Regions from separate parts of the Pseudomonas sp. 10S4 genome, predicted to be linked through region 4. Evidence: predicted binding sites of a transcription regulator. Region 4 holds the regulator's gene; each other region holds the start of a gene.
What was found. The regulator FliA, encoded in region 4, starts transcription of late flagellar genes. The targets are predictions, from matches to a motif close to CTAAAGTTTNNNNNNNNNNNGCCGNTAA.
Positions count from the first base shown of each region.

Region 1: a site for FliA is predicted at 1,813-1,840, ahead of RHM58_RS01670 (flagellar protein MotY). Genes of this name have one in related genera too.
Region 2: a site for FliA is predicted at 2,467-2,494, ahead of RHM58_RS08900 (methyl-accepting chemotaxis protein). Genes of this name have one in related genera too.
Region 3: a site for FliA is predicted at 1,719-1,746, ahead of flgM (flagellar biosynthesis anti-sigma factor FlgM). Genes of this name have one in related genera too.

Region 1 covers NZ_CP133774.1:348,341-352,552, reverse strand. The annotation lists gene rnt (ribonuclease T) at 26-703, opposite strand; gene pyrC (dihydroorotase) at 700-1,746, opposite strand; gene RHM58_RS01670 (flagellar protein MotY) at 1,904-2,812, shown strand; gene RHM58_RS01665 (argininosuccinate synthase) at 2,942-4,159, shown strand.
Region 2 covers NZ_CP133774.1:1,889,285-1,893,496, forward strand. The annotation lists rRNA gene RHM58_RS08885 (23S ribosomal RNA) at 1-1,780, shown strand, start outside; rRNA gene rrf (5S ribosomal RNA) at 1,954-2,069, shown strand; rRNA gene rrf (5S ribosomal RNA) at 2,178-2,293, shown strand; gene RHM58_RS08900 (methyl-accepting chemotaxis protein) at 2,611-4,212, shown strand, end outside.
Region 3 covers NZ_CP133774.1:36,174-40,385, forward strand. The annotation lists gene RHM58_RS00175 (chemotaxis protein CheV) at 1-771, opposite strand, end outside; gene flgA (flagellar basal body P-ring formation chaperone FlgA) at 854-1,615, shown strand; gene flgM (flagellar biosynthesis anti-sigma factor FlgM) at 1,784-2,110, shown strand; gene RHM58_RS00190 (flagella synthesis protein FlgN) at 2,159-2,626, shown strand; gene RHM58_RS00195 (flagellar brake protein) at 2,716-3,462, shown strand; gene RHM58_RS00200 (MFS transporter) at 3,529-4,212, opposite strand, start outside.
Region 4 covers NZ_CP133774.1:3,733,821-3,738,032, forward strand. The annotation lists gene flhF (flagellar biosynthesis protein FlhF) at 1-910, shown strand, start outside; gene fleN (flagellar synthesis regulator FleN) at 1,027-1,857, shown strand; gene fliA (RNA polymerase sigma factor FliA) at 1,854-2,594, shown strand; gene RHM58_RS17405 (chemotaxis response regulator CheY) at 2,763-3,134, shown strand; gene RHM58_RS17410 (protein phosphatase CheZ) at 3,157-3,945, shown strand; gene RHM58_RS17415 (chemotaxis protein CheA) at 3,999-4,212, shown strand, end outside.

The DNA of each region.
Region 1 (4,212 bases), 3.4 Mb from region 4:
GGCGGGATAAATCCCTTCGACCGTATCAGTCGTTGAAGTCTTCCCAGCCGCCCATTTGTTTCCAGCGATTGACGATGCCGCAGAACAGCTCGGCCGTCTTCTCGGTATCGTAGCGAGCCGAGTGGGCCTCACGACCGTCAAAGTCGATATCGGCAGCCTGACAGGCCTTGGCCAGTACAGTCTGGCCATACGCCAAGCCGGCGAGGGTTGCGGTGTCGAAGCTGGAGAATGGATGAAACGGGTTACGTTTCATGTCCAGGCGCGCGACAGCGGCGTTGAGGAAGCCCAGATCGAAGCTGCTGTTGTGGCCGACCAGAATCGCCCGTTTGCAACCGTTGGCTTTCAGGGCCTTGCGGATGCCCCGGAAGATATCGGTCAGTGCGGTTTCTTCGCTCACGGCCATGCGCAGCGGGTGATCGAGCTTGATCCCGGTGAATTCCAGGGCGGCCGCTTCGATGTTCGCGCCTTCAAACGGCTCTACACGAAAGAAGTAAGTGTGATCGGGATACACAAAGCCTTTTTCGTCCATGGCGATGGTGGTCGCCGCGATTTCCAGCAGGGCGTCGGTGGCCGAGTTGAAACCACCGGTTTCTACGTCGACGACAACCGGCAGGTAACCACGGAATCGGGCCGCCATTGGATGACGAGGACCGCCTCCGCCGCCTTGACCGTCCTGTTCGTCGTCGAAATGGTCTTCACTCACGCGTGTTCCTCCAGCAGGCGCCAGCGCAGTTTTTCACCGGCGCGCAGCGGGATTACGGTCAGCTCGCCAAATGGCAGGCTGGTTGGGGCGGTCCACTCATCGCGGACCAGGGTGATGCGATCTGTATTCACCGGCAGGCCATAGAAGCGCGGGCCGTTGAGGCTGGCGAAGGCTTCGAGCTTGTCCAGCGCGTTGCGCTGTTCGAAGGCTTCGGCATACATCTCGATTGCAGCATAAGCGGTATAGCAACCGGCACAGCCGCAAGCGGCTTCTTTGGCGTGCTGGGCATGCGGCGCCGAGTCGGTGCCGAGGAAGAACTTCTCGCTGCCGCTGGTGGCGGCGTCGAGCAGGGCTTCCTGGTGAGTGTTGCGCTTGAGAATCGGCAGGCAGTAGAAGTGCGGCCGAATCCCGCCCACCAGCATGTGGTTGCGGTTGTAGAGCAGGTGATGAGCGGTGATGGTCGCGCCAACGTTGGCCGAAGCCGCGTTGACGAACTGCACGGCGTCAGCGGTGGTGATGTGTTCGAACACCACTTTGAGTGTCGGGAAACGCTCGACCACACGTCGCATGTGCTCATCGATGAAGATCTTTTCGCGGTCGAACACGTCGACATCGCCACGGGTGACTTCACCGTGAATCAACAAAGGCATCCCGACTTCGGCCATGGCCTCGATCGCCGGGAAAATCTTGTCGATGCTGGTGACGCCAGAATCCGAGTTGGTGGTGGCGCCGGCCGGGTACAGCTTGGCGGCGTGAACGAAACCGCTGGCCTTGGCCTCACGAATTTCTTCGGGCTGGGTGCGGTCGGTCAGGTACAGCACCATCAGCGGTTCGAAACGACTGCCGGCCGGGCGTGCAGCGAGAATCCGCTGGCGATAGCCGTCGGCTTCAGCGGCGTTGCGCACCGGAGGTACCAGGTTGGGCATGATGATGGCGCGACCAAAGGTGCGCGCGACATCCGCAACGGTATTGGACAAAACAGCACCATCGCGAAGATGAATATGCCAGTCGTCGGGACGCAGCAGGGTCAGGCGGTCGGACATGAGGGGATTCCAGGCGGGTCAAACTGAGGGGAATGCTACCGGAAAAGACTCATGCAGGCACTCGCTATCAAGTTTTGCAGCAAGCTTCCGATATCCAATAGGTATGCCGTAAACGTATGTGTCGGTCTTTTTGTTGTAGAAGCCAGTGGAGCCTCCCGTGCGCCAGCGTTATTTAGCCTTGCTCAGTGTGTTTGCCAGCCTTCCCGCGATGGCGCTCACTTTCCAGACCCGTCTGGAGAGCATCGAGTGGACGGTCGAAGGTGACAAGTTCGAATGCCGACTGACCCAGCCGATCACCGATTTCGGTTCCGGTGAGTTCGTGCGTCGTGCCGGCGAGCAGGCGATTTTTCGTCTCAAAGCCTACAACTCAATGATTGGCGGCGGTTCCGCGACTTTGCTGGCGGCCGCCGCGCCGTGGCAACCGGGGCGTGGGGACATCAACCTGGGCTCGGTGAACATTGGCAGCGGCAACGTGCTGTTCAACAGTTCGCAGGTTCAGGCCGGGCGCCTGATCAGTGGTTTGATGGACGGTCGTAGCCCAGTCATTCGGCACGCTTCGGGCGACGGTCGGGTGTCTGAAGTGCGTTTGCTGCCGGTCAAGTTCAGCAAAGCCTTCAATGACTATCAAGGTTGCGTGGCCAAGCTGTTGCCGCAGAATTTCGAGCAGGTGAAGCAATCCGAAGTCGGCTTCTCTGGTGAAGGTGTCGATCTGGATCCGGCAGCCAAGGCCAAGTTGCAGGTCATGCTGGCGTTCATGAAGGCTGACCCGACGGTCAATCACATCGAACTTGACGGTCATTCCGACAACAGCGGTAATCGTCTGACCAACCGTGAACTGTCACGCCGCCGGGCGCTGGCGGTGATGGACTTCTTCAAGGCCAATGGCATTCAGGAGTCGCAGATCACCATGCGTTTCCACGGTGAGCGCTATCCTTTGGCGCCAAACACCAATGCGGCCAACCGGGCCAAGAATCGTCGGGTGGCCGTGCGCCTGGAGCGCGTTGCGCCCATCGACAAACCGGCACCTGCGGCCACCGCTTCCGCAGGCGCTGCGGCGACCTCCTGAACCCGCTGTAATCGTCGCTCGCTCGACATAATCTGTCGCTTCGTCGTCATAAGCTGTCGCGCCACTGTAAATTATTCTGTATGAGCGGTAGACTTCTCGGCTTTCCGTAGAACCCCGTGGAGTGATGGCATGGCGGACGTAAACAAGGTCGTTCTGGCGTATTCCGGCGGCCTGGACACTTCGGTGATCCTCAAGTGGCTGCAGGATACTTATAACTGTGAAGTAGTGACCTTCACCGCTGACCTGGGTCAGGGCGAAGAGGTCGAACCGGCCCGCGCCAAGGCTCAGGCCATGGGCGTAAAAGAAATCTACATCGACGATCTGCGCGAAGAGTTCGTGCGTGATTTCGTGTTCCCGATGTTCCGTGCCAACACCGTTTACGAAGGCGAGTACCTGCTGGGTACCTCCATCGCTCGTCCGTTGATCGCCAAACGCCTGATCGAAATCGCCAACGAAACCGGTGCAGATGCCATTTCCCATGGCGCGACCGGCAAGGGTAACGACCAGGTTCGTTTCGAACTCGGCGCCTACGCCCTCAAGCCAGGTGTGAAAGTAATCGCTCCTTGGCGCGAGTGGGACCTGCTCTCCCGTGAAAAGCTGATGGATTATGCTGAAAAGCACAACATCCCGATCGAGCGCCACGGCAAGAAAAAATCCCCGTACTCGATGGATGCCAACCTGCTGCACATCTCCTATGAAGGCGGCGTGCTGGAAGACACCTGGACCGAGCACGAAGAAGACATGTGGAAATGGACCGTCTCCCCGGAGAACGCTCCTGATAAAGCGCAATACCTGGAACTGACCTACCGCAACGGCGACATCGTCGCACTGGACGGCGTCGAAATGACCCCGGCCACCGTGTTGGCGACCCTGAACCGTATCGGTGGTGAACACGGCATCGGCCGTCTGGACATCGTCGAAAACCGCTACGTGGGCATGAAGTCCCGTGGCTGCTACGAAACCCCAGGCGGCACCATCATGCTGCGTGCTCACCGGGCGATCGAATCGATCACCCTGGACCGCGAAGTGGCTCACCTCAAAGATGAGCTGATGCCTAAATACGCCAGCCTGATCTACACCGGTTACTGGTGGAGCCCTGAGCGTCTGATGCTGCAACAGATGATCGATGCGTCCCAGGCCCACGTGAACGGTGTCGTGCGCCTGAAGCTGTACAAGGGCAACGTGATCGTCACCGGCCGCAAGTCCGATGAATCGTTGTTCGACGCCAACATCGCGACCTTCGAAGAAGATGGCGGCGCCTACAACCAGGCCGACGCGGCGGGCTTCATCAAGCTCAACGCCTTGCGCATGCGTATTGCCGCCAACAAGGGTCGCAAGCTGTTCTGAGACCTTTGTAGCGGTTATTGAGGTTGTGGCCCTGTCGTCGACAGGGCCACGGC
Region 2 (4,212 bases), 1.8 Mb from region 4:
AGATGTAACGGGGCTCAAACCATACACCGAAGCTACGGGTATCACTTAGGTGATGCGGTAGAGGAGCGTTCTGTAAGCCTGTGAAGGTGAGTTGAGAAGCTTGCTGGAGGTATCAGAAGTGCGAATGCTGACATGAGTAACGACAATGGGTGTGAAAAACACCCACGCCGAAAGACCAAGGTTTCCTGCGCAACGTTAATCGACGCAGGGTTAGTCGGTCCCTAAGGCGAGGCTGAAAAGCGTAGTCGATGGAAAACAGGTTAATATTCCTGTACTTCTGGTTATTGCGATGGAGGGACGGAGAAGGCTAGGCCAGCTTGGCGTTGGTTGTCCAAGTTTAAGGTGGTAGGCTGGAATCTTAGGTAAATCCGGGATTCTAAGGCCGAGAGCTGATGACGAGTGTTCTTTTAGAACACGAAGTGGTTGATGCCATGCTTCCAAGAAAAGCTTCTAAGCTTCAGGTAACCAGGAACCGTACCCCAAACCGACACAGGTGGTTGGGTAGAGAATACCAAGGCGCTTGAGAGAACTCGTGGTTAAGGAACTCGGCAAAATGCCCCCGTAACTTCGGGAGAAGGGGGCCGGTGAGGCGTGAAGGCATTTACTGCGTAAGCCCATGCCGGTCGAAGATACCAGGCCGCTGCGACTGTTTATTAAAAACACAGCACTCTGCAAACACGAAAGTGGACGTATAGGGTGTGACGCCTGCCCGGTGCCGGAAGGTTAATTGATGGGGTTAGCTAACGCGAAGCTCTTGATCGAAGCCCCGGTAAACGGCGGCCGTAACTATAACGGTCCTAAGGTAGCGAAATTCCTTGTCGGGTAAGTTCCGACCTGCACGAATGGCGTAACGACTTCCCAGCTGTCTCAACCGCGAACTCGGAGAAATTGCATTACGAGTAAAGATGCTCGTTACGCGCAGCATGACGGAAAGACCCCGTGACCTTTACTACAGCTTGGTATTGGTGTTCGGTGTGGCTTGTGTAGGATAGGTGGGAGACTGTGAAGATTGGACGCTAGTTCAGGTGGAGTCAACGTTGAAATACCACTCCTGGCAACTTTGAGGTTCTAACTCAGGTCCGTTATCCGGATCGAGGACAGTGTATGGTGGGTAGTTTGACTGGGGCGGTTGCCTCCTAAAAAGTAACGGAGGCGCCCAAAGGTTCCCTCAACCTGGTTGGCAATCAGGTGTCGAGTGTAAGTGCACAAGGGAGCTTGACTGTGAGACTGACAAGTCGAGCAGGGACGAAAGTCGGGACTAGTGATCCGGCAGTGGCTTGTGGAAGCGCTGTCGCTCAACGGATAAAAGGTACCTCGGGGATAACAGGCTGATCTTGCCCAAGAGTCCATATCGACGGCATGGTTTGGCACCTCGATGTCGGCTCGTCGCATCCTGGGGCTGGAGTAGGTCCCAAGGGTTGGGCTGTTCGCCCATTAAAGCGGTACGCGAGCTGGGTTTAGAACGTCGTGAGACAGTTCGGTCCCTATCCGCCGCGCGACGTTTGAGATTTGAGAGGAGCTGTCTCCTAGTACGAGAGGACCGGGATGGACGAACCTCTGGTGTGTCCGGTTGTCACGCCAGTGGCATTGCCGGGTAGCTATGTTCGGAACGGATAACCGCTGAAAGCATCTAAGCGGGAAACTAGCCTCAAGATGAGATCTCACTGGGACCTTGAGTCCCCTGAAGGGCCGTCGAAGACTACGACGTTGATAGGTTGGGTGTGTAAGCGCTGTGAGGCGTTGAGCTAACCAATACTAATTGCCCGTGAGGCTTGACCATATAACACCCAAGCAATTTGCTTGCTTCGAGCTGAAAAGCGAAAGAGCACCAGATTGCGGTGTGTGAAGACGAAACGAACCGAAAGTTCGAGACACTCACAAAACACCGAGATCTATCACATACCCATTCGCTGGAGCGTACTCCGTAAGGAGAACGACCTGGCTACCGAATTTCTTGACGACCATAGAGCATTGGAACCACCTGATCCCATCCCGAACTCAGCAGTGAAACGATGCATCGCCGATGGTAGTGTGGGGTTTCCCCATGTGAGAGTAGGTCATCGTCAAGATTAAATTCCGAAACCCCTATCTGCGTATGCAGGTAGGGGTTTTGTTTTAGTAGAAGTCACCATTTTTTGCTGGCACGTTACTGCGGTAACGGGCTGGTCACAGAATTTCTTGACGACCATAGAGCATTGGAACCACCTGATCCCATCCCGAACTCAGCAGTGAAACGATGCATCGCCGATGGTAGTGTGGGGTTTCCCCATGTGAGAGTAGGTCATCGTCAAGATTGAATTCCGAAACCCCTGTCTGCTAACGCAGTCAGGGGTTTTGTCGTTTTGGAGCAGGTAAAAAGCTTCAAACAACAAACGGAAAAAGTGGCAGAGATAAGCTAAGTCAGACGCTCTAGCACGCCGTTCGGCGGGAATCTGGCAAGAATTCCAGCCATTTCATACAAACCCCCTAAGATTTCTCCTTCTCGTGCCGAAAGACTAGTGAGACATGCGTGCACCAAAGTAGAGCGGCCTCAGAAAGCCGTCTGCGCTGTTACATGGAATGTTGCAATCCGGAACGCATCCCCACTTTTTCCATAAGAAGTCCCCTGAAATGAATCTTAAGTTCAGCCATAAAATCCTGCTGGCCGCTTCTGGCGTCGTAGTGCTGGCTTTCGCGTTGTTCACTTTGTACAACGACTATTTACAGCGAAATACGATCCGGGAAAATCTCGAGTCCTCCGTCCAGCAAGCTGGCGACTTGACCGCCAGCAGCGTGCAGAACTGGATGAGCGGCCGTGTGCTGGTGTTGGAAAACCTGGCACAGAACGTCGCCCACCAAGGTGCGAATGCCGATCTGCCAGGGTTGGTGGATCAACCTGCCCTCACCTCGAACTTCCAGTTCACCTATGTCGGCCAGGCGAATGGCGTATTCACCCAACGCCCTGACGCGAAGATGCCGGATGGCTACGATCCGCGTCAGCGTCCCTGGTACAAACAAGCCGTCACTGCCGACAAGACCATGTTGACCCCGCCTTACATGGCCGCGGTGGGTGGACTGGTAGTGACCATCGCCCTGCCGGTGAAAAAGAACGGCGAGTTGCTCGGCGTTGTTGGCGGCGACCTGAGCCTCGAAACCCTGGTGAAGATCATCAACTCGGTGGACTTCGGCGGTATCGGCCACGCGTTCCTGGTCAGTGCCGACGGTCAAGTGATCGTCAGCCCGGATAAAGATCAGGTGATGAAGAACCTTAAAGATATTTACCCGAACACCAACGTACGCATCGAGAAGGGCAACCAGGAAGTCACCCTGAACAAGCAAGACCGCATCCTCTCGTTCACCCCGGTGACGGGTTTGCCGAGTGCCGAGTGGTACATCGGTCTGTCGATCGACAAGGACAAGGCCTACGCGCCTTTGAGCCAATTCCGCACCTCGGCACTGATTGCGATGTTTATCGCCGTGAGCGCCATTGCAGTGCTGCTGAGCTTGCTGATCAACGTGCTGATGCGTCCACTGACCACCATGGGCCGCGCGATGAAAGACATCGCCCAAGGTGAAGGTGACCTGACCCGTCGTCTGGCCGTGGAAAGCAAAGACGAGTTCGGTGAGCTGGGTGCTGCGTTCAACCAGTTCGTAGAGCGGATTCACGCGTCGATTTCCGAAGTGTCTTCGGCGACCCGCCAGGTTCATGACCTGTCGCAACGGGTGATGGCGTCGTCCAACGCCTCGATCATCGGTTCCGACGAACAAAGCGCTCGTACCAACAGTGTGGCCGCCGCGATCAACGAACTCGGTGCCGCAACCCAGGAAATCGCCCGCAACGCGGCAGACGCTTCACAGCACGCCAGCGGCGCGAGCGAGCAGGCCGATGACGGTCGTCAGGTGGTGGAAAAAACCATTCTGGCCATGACCGAGCTGTCGCAGAAAATCAGCCTGTCCTGCACCCAGATCGAAACCCTGAATGCCAGCACCGACAACATCGGGCACATTCTGGATGTGATCAAAGGCATCTCCCAGCAAACCAACCTGCTGGCATTGAACGCAGCCATCGAAGCGGCCCGTGCCGGTGAAGCCGGTCGTGGTTTTGCGGTGGTGGCGGACGAAGTGCGCAACCTGGCACACCGTACCCAGGAATCGGCCGAGGAGATCCACAAGATGATCACCTCGCTGCAGATCGGTTCTCGCGAAGCGGTGACCACCATGAACGCCAGCCAG
Region 3 (4,212 bases), 3.6 Mb from region 4:
AGGGTCGTTGCGGATCTCGGCCGTCAGGGTGTACCCGTCCATCTCCGGCATCTCGATGTCGGAGATCATCATCAGGAACTCTTCTTCCGGCTTCTTGCCCTCGTCGACCAGCTTGCGCAGGTACTCCAGCGCTTGCCGACCGTCGTTCAACGCCACCACTTCGACACCGATCGTTTGCAGGCAACGGGTCACCTGCTTGCGCGCCACCGACGAGTCATCGACCGTCAGCACTCGCAAGGACAAGGCCTTGTGCTGGGTTTCGACATCGACCACCCCCACCGAAATCGCTTCCGGTGTCGGCGCAACCTCCGCCAGGACTTTCTCGACATCGATGATTTCGACTAACTGATTGTCGACCCGAGTCACAGCCGTGAGGTAATGATCGCGTCCAGTGCCCTTGGGTGGCGGATGAATCTCCTCCCAGTTCATGTTGACGATGCGCTCTACCGACCGGACCAGGAAACCCTGAGTCTTGGTGTTGTACTCCGTGATGATCACGAAGGGATTGCTTTGATCTTTAAGTGCACCGGCACCGGTCGCCATCGCCAGATCGAGGATCGGGATGGTCGCCCCACGAATATTTGCCACACCGCACACGACGGGACTGGACTTGGGCATCAGAGTCAGTTTGGGGCATTGCAGCACCTCACGAACCTTGAACACGTTGATCCCGTAGAGTTGCTGGCCGTCGAGACGGAACAACAACAGCTCCAGGCGATTCTGCCCTACCAGTTGCGTGCGCTGGTTTACCGAATCCATTACACCAGCCATGCCCAGACTCCTACACCAACGCTAAGTTGTGTTGCGACGCACATTCATCACTAAACGGCACGGCGCTTGCTTTTTAACCCTTATGAACGATCAAACGACATTTTTCCGACGCCTGACATCAAACTACCGCAAATTGCTTTGCGTGATGTCGGCTGCTTGCCTGTTGACCCCTGGCAGCCCTGCCGTTGCTGATGCGGTTACCTTGCCTGACATGCTTATCGGCGTCACTCAGGGCTTTCTTGAATTCACCGTAGAGGACTATCTGGCTACCAGTCAAACGGAAGGTCGCTACGAAATCGAGGTCAAGCAGCTCGATCCGCGACTGCGCATGCCCATGTGCGACAAGGAATTGACAGCCTCCCTGGAAAGCCCGGCCACCCCCATCGGGCGGGTTACAGTCAAGGTTCGTTGCGAGGGCAGCTCCCCCTGGACCGTGTTCGTACCCGCTCAAGTGCACCTGTTTCGAGAGGTCGTCACCACCACTCGCCCGCTCAGGCGCGCCGGCATCATCGAACCGGGCGATGTCGTTTTACGCGAGCGCGACATCAGCTTGATCAACCAGGGGTATTTCACCTCGGTTGACCAGGCCATCGGACAGAAACTTACCCGACAAACGGTAGGCGATCAGGTCATCACCCTGGTCCATCTCGAACAGGCGGAAGTCGTACGCAAGGGTGATCAGGTGGTGATTACCGCACGCAGTGGTACGCTCAGTGTGCGCATGCCGGGCGAAGCGCTCTCCAATGGCGGCCTGGCTGAACAGATAAGGGTAAAAAACCTCAATTCCATGCGAGTCATCAAGGCGCAAGTCACCGCGCCAGGCCAAGTGGAAGTGTCCATGTAGGGCTCTCTGTTTTGTGAAGCTATGGCGCGCCGCCTGGCTGTTGCCTAAACTGTGCCCCATGCAGGACAAGTGCTGGCGCATGCGGCTCATTGCTTAAATGAGCCTAAAGTTTTCGCAGGGATTGCCGAAAACATGGCAAGCGTCCAAATACCCAGAGGTTTTTTTATCATGGTCATCGATTTCAGCCGTTTAAACAGCTCCTCGCCACTTACGGGCAGTACACGTACCAGCGTTGCCAAGGAAACCGCCGACGCCGGCAAATCCGCACCGCTGACTACCCCGGCCGAACAGGCCAGTACCGTCACAAGCGGGGAATCGGTACATCTCAGCAATGAGGCTCAACAGTTGCAAAAGGTCACTGACAAGCTGCGCGATCAGCCTGCCGTCGACAACGCCCGTGTGGCCGAGTTGAAAGCAGCGATTGCCGATGGCAGCTATAAAGTCGACAGCAACCGTGTAGCCAGCAAACTGCTCAACTTCGAAGCCCAGCGCTAGGCCATCGCCTGCGCCAGGCTTTTGGACGCTTAAAACCCAAGGCCAGCCATGCACGACACTAATCTACTGCAACTGATCACCGACGACTTTGCTCCAGCTCAACGCTTGCTGGCGTTATTGCAAACCGAGTCCCTCGCCTTGCACGGTCGCGACATGCCACTGCTTGAAGAAATTCTGGCGGAAAAACAGGCATTGATCATTTTGCTCGAACAGCATGGCCGCAAGCGCAGCGAAATCCTCGCCAGCCTGAACCTGCCCCTCACTCGCGCCGGCCTTGAGCAACTCGCCAGCCATTCGAGCATTGGCGGTCAGTTGCTGGAACAAAGCGATGTGCTGACCGATCTTCTGGCTCAATGCCAGGCTGCCAACGTCAAGAATGGCCAGTCGATCCTGATGCAGCAGGCCGCTACGGCCAATCAGCTGAAAATCCTCACCGGTGGCGAACCTCCAGCGCTCTATGATGCACGCGGATCAACTGCCAAGATGGCCGGACCTCGTCCGCTCAGTCAGGCTTGAGTCCGCTAATGAGCACGCCCTATCAAGACGCGAAACATGCTGGCAGAATGCCGGCTAGTAGTCATATTTTGTCTGGAGATTGATGAACCGTGTTCAATGCCTTAAGTGCGGAAGATGCTCCGCAGCCACCCAAGGTGCTCACCACACCCCTGGAAATCTCCGGCAACCTGCGCCAGCTGCAAGACAGCCATGATCCGCTGATCATCACGTTCCACGAACGTAGCCAGCGCTTCCAGAGCTATCTGGTGGACATCGATCGTGACAGCAACATGATCGCCCTGGACGAGATGATCCCCCGTGACGGTGAACGCTACCTGTTGGCCGGTGAACCATTCCGGGTCGAAGGCTTCCACGACGGTGTGCGCATTGCCTGGGAAAGCAACGGTCCGTTGACCATCGACGAGTCCGGTGGTGGTCGTTGCTATCGGGGCGCGCTGCCGACCGAGGTGGTTTACCACCAGCGTCGCAATGCCTTTCGCGCCGCGTTGAAGCTGGCGCAACTGGTTAATGTCGAACTGGGCGGTGAAAAACTCAAGTCGCCAATCAACGGCAAGTTGCTGGATATCTCTGCCACTGGCTGCAAGCTGCGCTTCGAAGGCGATATCACTTCCAGCCTGCAACTGGGCCAAGTCTATGACCGCTTCATCGCCGCCCTGCCCTTTGGCAGCATGACGGCCCCGGTTGAACTGCGTTACTTACACTTCGAAGAAAGAATCTCCACCACGTTCGCCGGCGTACGCTTTCACAACATGAGCGGCCTGGTGCAACGGCAGGTCGAGCGCTTCGTCTATCAGCTTCAGCGCGAAGCCCGGCGCTTCGACAAAGACGACATGTAAGCACTGCGCTTCAATAAAAAACGGGCAGTCCCTTGCGGTGACTGCCCGTTTTTTTATGCATGGATATTAAGGTCTGGCCTCGGTGAAGCTTTGTTCGCGACCTGTGTCCGGGTCGTGCGGTTCTTCCGGAGACGGATCGGTTTCAGGTTTCGGCTCAGGGTCCGGTTCAGGATCGATCGGGTTCTGCATCTGATCCTGCACCACCTGCTCATCGACCCGCGGGTCAAGGGCTGCCACCAGCGGTGAACTCGACATGCTGTCAGGCATGGCCACGTGATGCAGTGGCGCATCGTCGACCTGATGCAGGTTGGTCACCGCTTTCGGGCGAATCCGCCACACCAGCACCAGCGCAAAGAAGCTGAAGAAGGCATACAGCATGTGGCTGCCGAACAGTTTCATCAGCACCCCGGCCACCAGCGGCCCGATACTGGCGCCAACGCCGTAGGTCACCAAAAGCATCGCTGTCAGGGAAACCCGACGATCCCCCTCAACGTGGTCATTGGAAAACGCCACCGCCAACGGATACAGGCAAAACTGCACCAGCGAACAGAAGAACCCGGCGATGAACAGCACCTCCAGCGGCACTTCGGTCATGATCGCCAGCGGCAACGCAGCAACGGCCAGACACAAAGCGAAGCAGCGGATCAGCAACGCCCGGTCATAACGATCAGACAACCAGCCCAACGGCCACTGCACCACCAGACCGGCAAAAATGCAGCTACCCATGAACAGACCGACCTGCTCGGTCGA
Region 4 (4,212 bases):
CAACAGCCTGCGCGAACTGATGGAAGTGCAACTCGGCTCCCTGGCCTGGAATCAGTTGCAAGGCAGCCGTCCGGCCCAGGCGAACCTGTGGCGTCGCCTGCAACGCATCGGCTTGTCCGGCCCGTTGTCGCGCGATCTGCTAGCGCTGATTACCGATATTGAAGAACCTCGTCAGGCCTGGCGCATGTTGCTGGCGCACCTGGCGCGGATGATCGCCACACCGGAAGTCGAGCCACTGGAAGAGGGCGGTGTGATTGCCATGGTCGGCCCTGCCGGCATGGGCAAGACCACCACGCTGGCCAAGCTCGCCGCCCGTTACGTGCTCAAGTACGGCGCGCAAAACATCGCGCTGGTGAGCATGGACAGCTACCGTATCGGTGCTCAGGAACAACTCAAGACATTGGGCCGGATTCTTAATGTGTCGGTGACCCACGTCGATCCGGGCCAGTCGCTGGTTCAGGCGCTGGACCCGCTGCTGCGTAAACGCGTGGTGCTGATCGATACTGCCGGCCTTCAGGCCAGCGATCCGGCATTGCGCATGCAGCTCGAAAGCCTGGCCGGTCGTGGCATCAAATCAAAAAATTATCTGGTCCTGGCAACCACCAGCCAAAAACAGGTTCTAACCGCCGCTTATCACAGTTACAAGCGTTGCGGGCTCGCTGGCTGCATCCTGACTAAACTGGATGAAACGGCGAGTCTGGGCGAGGTGTTGAGCCTGGCTATCAGTCATGAATTGCCGGTGGCTTACCTCACCGATGGTCCGCGTATCCCGGATGATTTGCATCTGCCGCGACGTCATCAGTTGGTCAGTCGCGCGGTCAGCGTGCAAATGCAGGAAGAACCCAGCGAAGAAGCCATGGCTGACATGTTCGCTGATATTTACCACAGCCCGACCAAGCAGGTTGGCTGAGGTACTAATGAACAGTTTTTGTACCTACATCGATGGTCTGCCATGCATTGTTCAGTTGATGAACGCGCAGCCAGTAATGTGGCCTCCGTCTATGCAAGACAAGGTAAAGAAATAACATGGGCAGCATGCATCCCGTACAGGTGATCGCGGTGACCGGCGGCAAAGGTGGCGTCGGGAAGACTAACGTGTCAGTGAACTTGTCCCTGGCTCTAGCTGAGCTCGGCCGGCGCGTCATGCTGCTGGATGCCGATCTGGGGCTGGCGAACGTCGACGTTCTGTTGGGACTGACGCCAAAACGTACCCTGGCCGACGTGATCGAAGGCCGCTGCGAGCTGCGCGACGTTCTGTTGCAAGGCCCGGGCGGTATTCGCATCGTCCCGGCCGCTTCCGGTACCCAGAGCATGGTTCATCTGAGCCCGGCCCAACATGCCGGCCTGATCCAGGCCTTCAGCGATATCGGCGACAACCTCGACGTACTCGTGATCGACACAGCTGCCGGTATTGGTGACTCGGTAGTCAGTTTTGTCCGCGCCGCCCAGGAAGTGTTGCTGGTGGTCTGCGATGAGCCGACCTCCATCACCGACGCCTACGCGCTGATCAAACTGCTGAATCGCGATTACGGCATGAACCGCTTCCGCGTCCTGGCCAATATGGCCCAGAGCCCGCAAGAAGGTCGCAACCTGTTCGCCAAGTTGACCAAGGTCACGGACCGCTTCCTCGACGTCGCCTTACAATACGTCGGCGCCGTGCCTTACGACGAAAGCGTGCGCAAGGCCGTGCAGAAGCAACGTGCCGTCTACGAAGCCTTCCCGCGCTCCAAGTGCGCCCTGGCGTTCAAGGCGATTGCACAGAAGGTCGACACCTGGCCACTGCCGGCCAACCCGCGCGGGCATCTGGAATTTTTCGTCGAGCGTCTCGTGCAACAGACCGCAGGACCCGTCCTATGACAGCCAGTGGCTACAACCTCTACAAGAAGTCGGCACGTGACTCGCAGTACGAGCTGATCGAGCGTTACGCGCCACTGGTTAAACGCATTGCTTACCACTTGCTGGCACGTTTGCCGGCCAGTGTTCAGGTGGAAGACCTGATCCAGGCCGGGATGATCGGCCTGCTTGAAGTATCGACCAAATACGACGCCAGCAAAGGCGCGAGTTTCGAGACGTACGCGGGCATTCGAATCCGCGGCGCGATGCTCGATGAAGTACGCAAAGGGGACTGGGCGCCACGTTCGGTCCACCGCAATACCCGCATGGTCAGCGACGCAATTCGCTCGATTGAAGCTAAAACCGGCCGTGACGCTAAAGATCACGAGGTTGCGGCCGAACTCCAATTGAGTCTCGACGATTATTACGGGATTTTGAACGACACCTTGGGCAGCCGCCTGTTCAGTTTCGACGACCTGTTGCAGGACGGCGAACACGAAGGGCTGCATGAGGACGGCGCCAGTGCTCATCTGGAGCCGTCACGCGATCTGGAAGATGAACGTTTCCAGGCTGCGTTGGCGGACGCGATTGCCAATTTGCCGGAGCGTGAGCGACTGGTGTTGGCGCTGTACTACGACGAAGAGCTGAACCTCAAGGAAATCGGTGAGGTCCTGGGGGTCAGCGAATCGCGTGTCAGCCAGTTACACAGCCAGTGCGCGGCCCGTTTGCGGGGGCGTTTGGGGGAGTGGCGAGCGCGCTGAAGGCAGTGTGGGGACACTGCGAACGAGGCTGGTGTGGTGTTGAACTGCAGCGGTCTCGATCTGTTGTGCTCCAGACAGTCATTTGAGTGCTTTGCCGGATTGATTGAAGTGGCGTGTCCAGGTGCTGGGCGCGTTTAAGACTGCTTGGAGGTCGAATTGGACAAGAACATGAAAATCCTCATCGTTGATGACTTCTCAACGATGCGGCGGATCATTAAAAACCTGTTGCGTGACCTTGGGTTCACCAACACGGTCGAGGCTGACGATGGCATCACTGCCATTCCGGTTCTCAACAGCGGCAGCATCGACTTTCTGGTAACGGACTGGAACATGCCTGGCATGACCGGTATCGATCTGCTGCGCCACGTGCGCGCCGATGAAAGACTCAAGCACCTGCCGGTGCTGATGGTGACTGCTGAAGCCAAGCGCGAGCAAATCATCGAAGCGGCCCAGGCCGGTGTAAACGGCTATGTGGTCAAACCCTTCACGGCCCAGGCGTTGAAAGACAAAATCGAGAAGATTTTCGAACGCATCGGTTGAGAAACTGCGCCACGGGGGAGCTATGGACCATAACGAATCTTCACAGGGCGACTTTGAGTCGACCCTGAAAAAACATGCCCGCGAACTGGTCGACAGCCTTGAAAAAGGCAAGTTTGGCGACGCTGTGCAACTGATCCATGAGCTCAATCAGACCCGTGACCGCGGCCTGTACCAGGAAGTGGGCAAGCTCACTCGTGAGCTGCATAGCGCGATCGTCAATTTTCAGATTGACCCGCACATGCCGCAAGCCGAGGAAGTTTCGCAGATCACGGACGCCACCGAGCGTCTGGGTTATGTGGTCAAGCTGACCGAGGCCGCAGCCAACCGCACCATGGACCTGGTGGAAAACGCCACGCCGCTGGTCAACGGCCTGAGCAATGAAGCCCAGGCGTTGAGCACCGACTGGGGACGGTTCATGCGTCGCGAAGTCGGGGCTGAAGAGTTCCGTGAGCTGGCGCGGCGGGTCGACGGTTTCCTGACACGCAGCAGCGAAGACAATCGCGTGGTGTCGAGCAACCTGAACGACATTCTGCTGGCTCAGGATTACCAGGACCTCACCGGTCAAGTGATCAAGCGCGTGACCCAATTGGTCACCGAAGTTGAAAGTAACCTGCTCAAGCTCGTGCTCATGGCCAGTCAGGTAGACCGCTTTGCGGGTATCGAACATGACCGTGAAGCGATGCTGGCTGAAAAAGATCCGCAAAAACATCTCTCTCAGGGTGAAGGTCCGCAGATTCATGCCGATAAAAGAGAAGATGTTGTGTCCGGTCAGGACGATGTGGACGATTTGTTATCCAGCCTAGGATTTTAGAGTTTTAGAATTTCAGGTTTTTTAGGTTTTTAGACCTTAGGAGCACCCCCTTAATGAGCTTCGGCGCCGATGAAGAGATCCTTCAGGATTTCCTGGTTGAGGCCGGCGAGATTCTAGAGCAGCTGTCCGAACAACTGGTTGAGCTGGAAAGCCGACCGGATGATGCGGACTTGCTCAATGCAATTTTTCGCGGTTTCCACACTGTAAAAGGGGGCGCCGGCTTCCTCCAGCTCAATGAGCTGGTGGAGTGCTGTCACATCGCCGAGA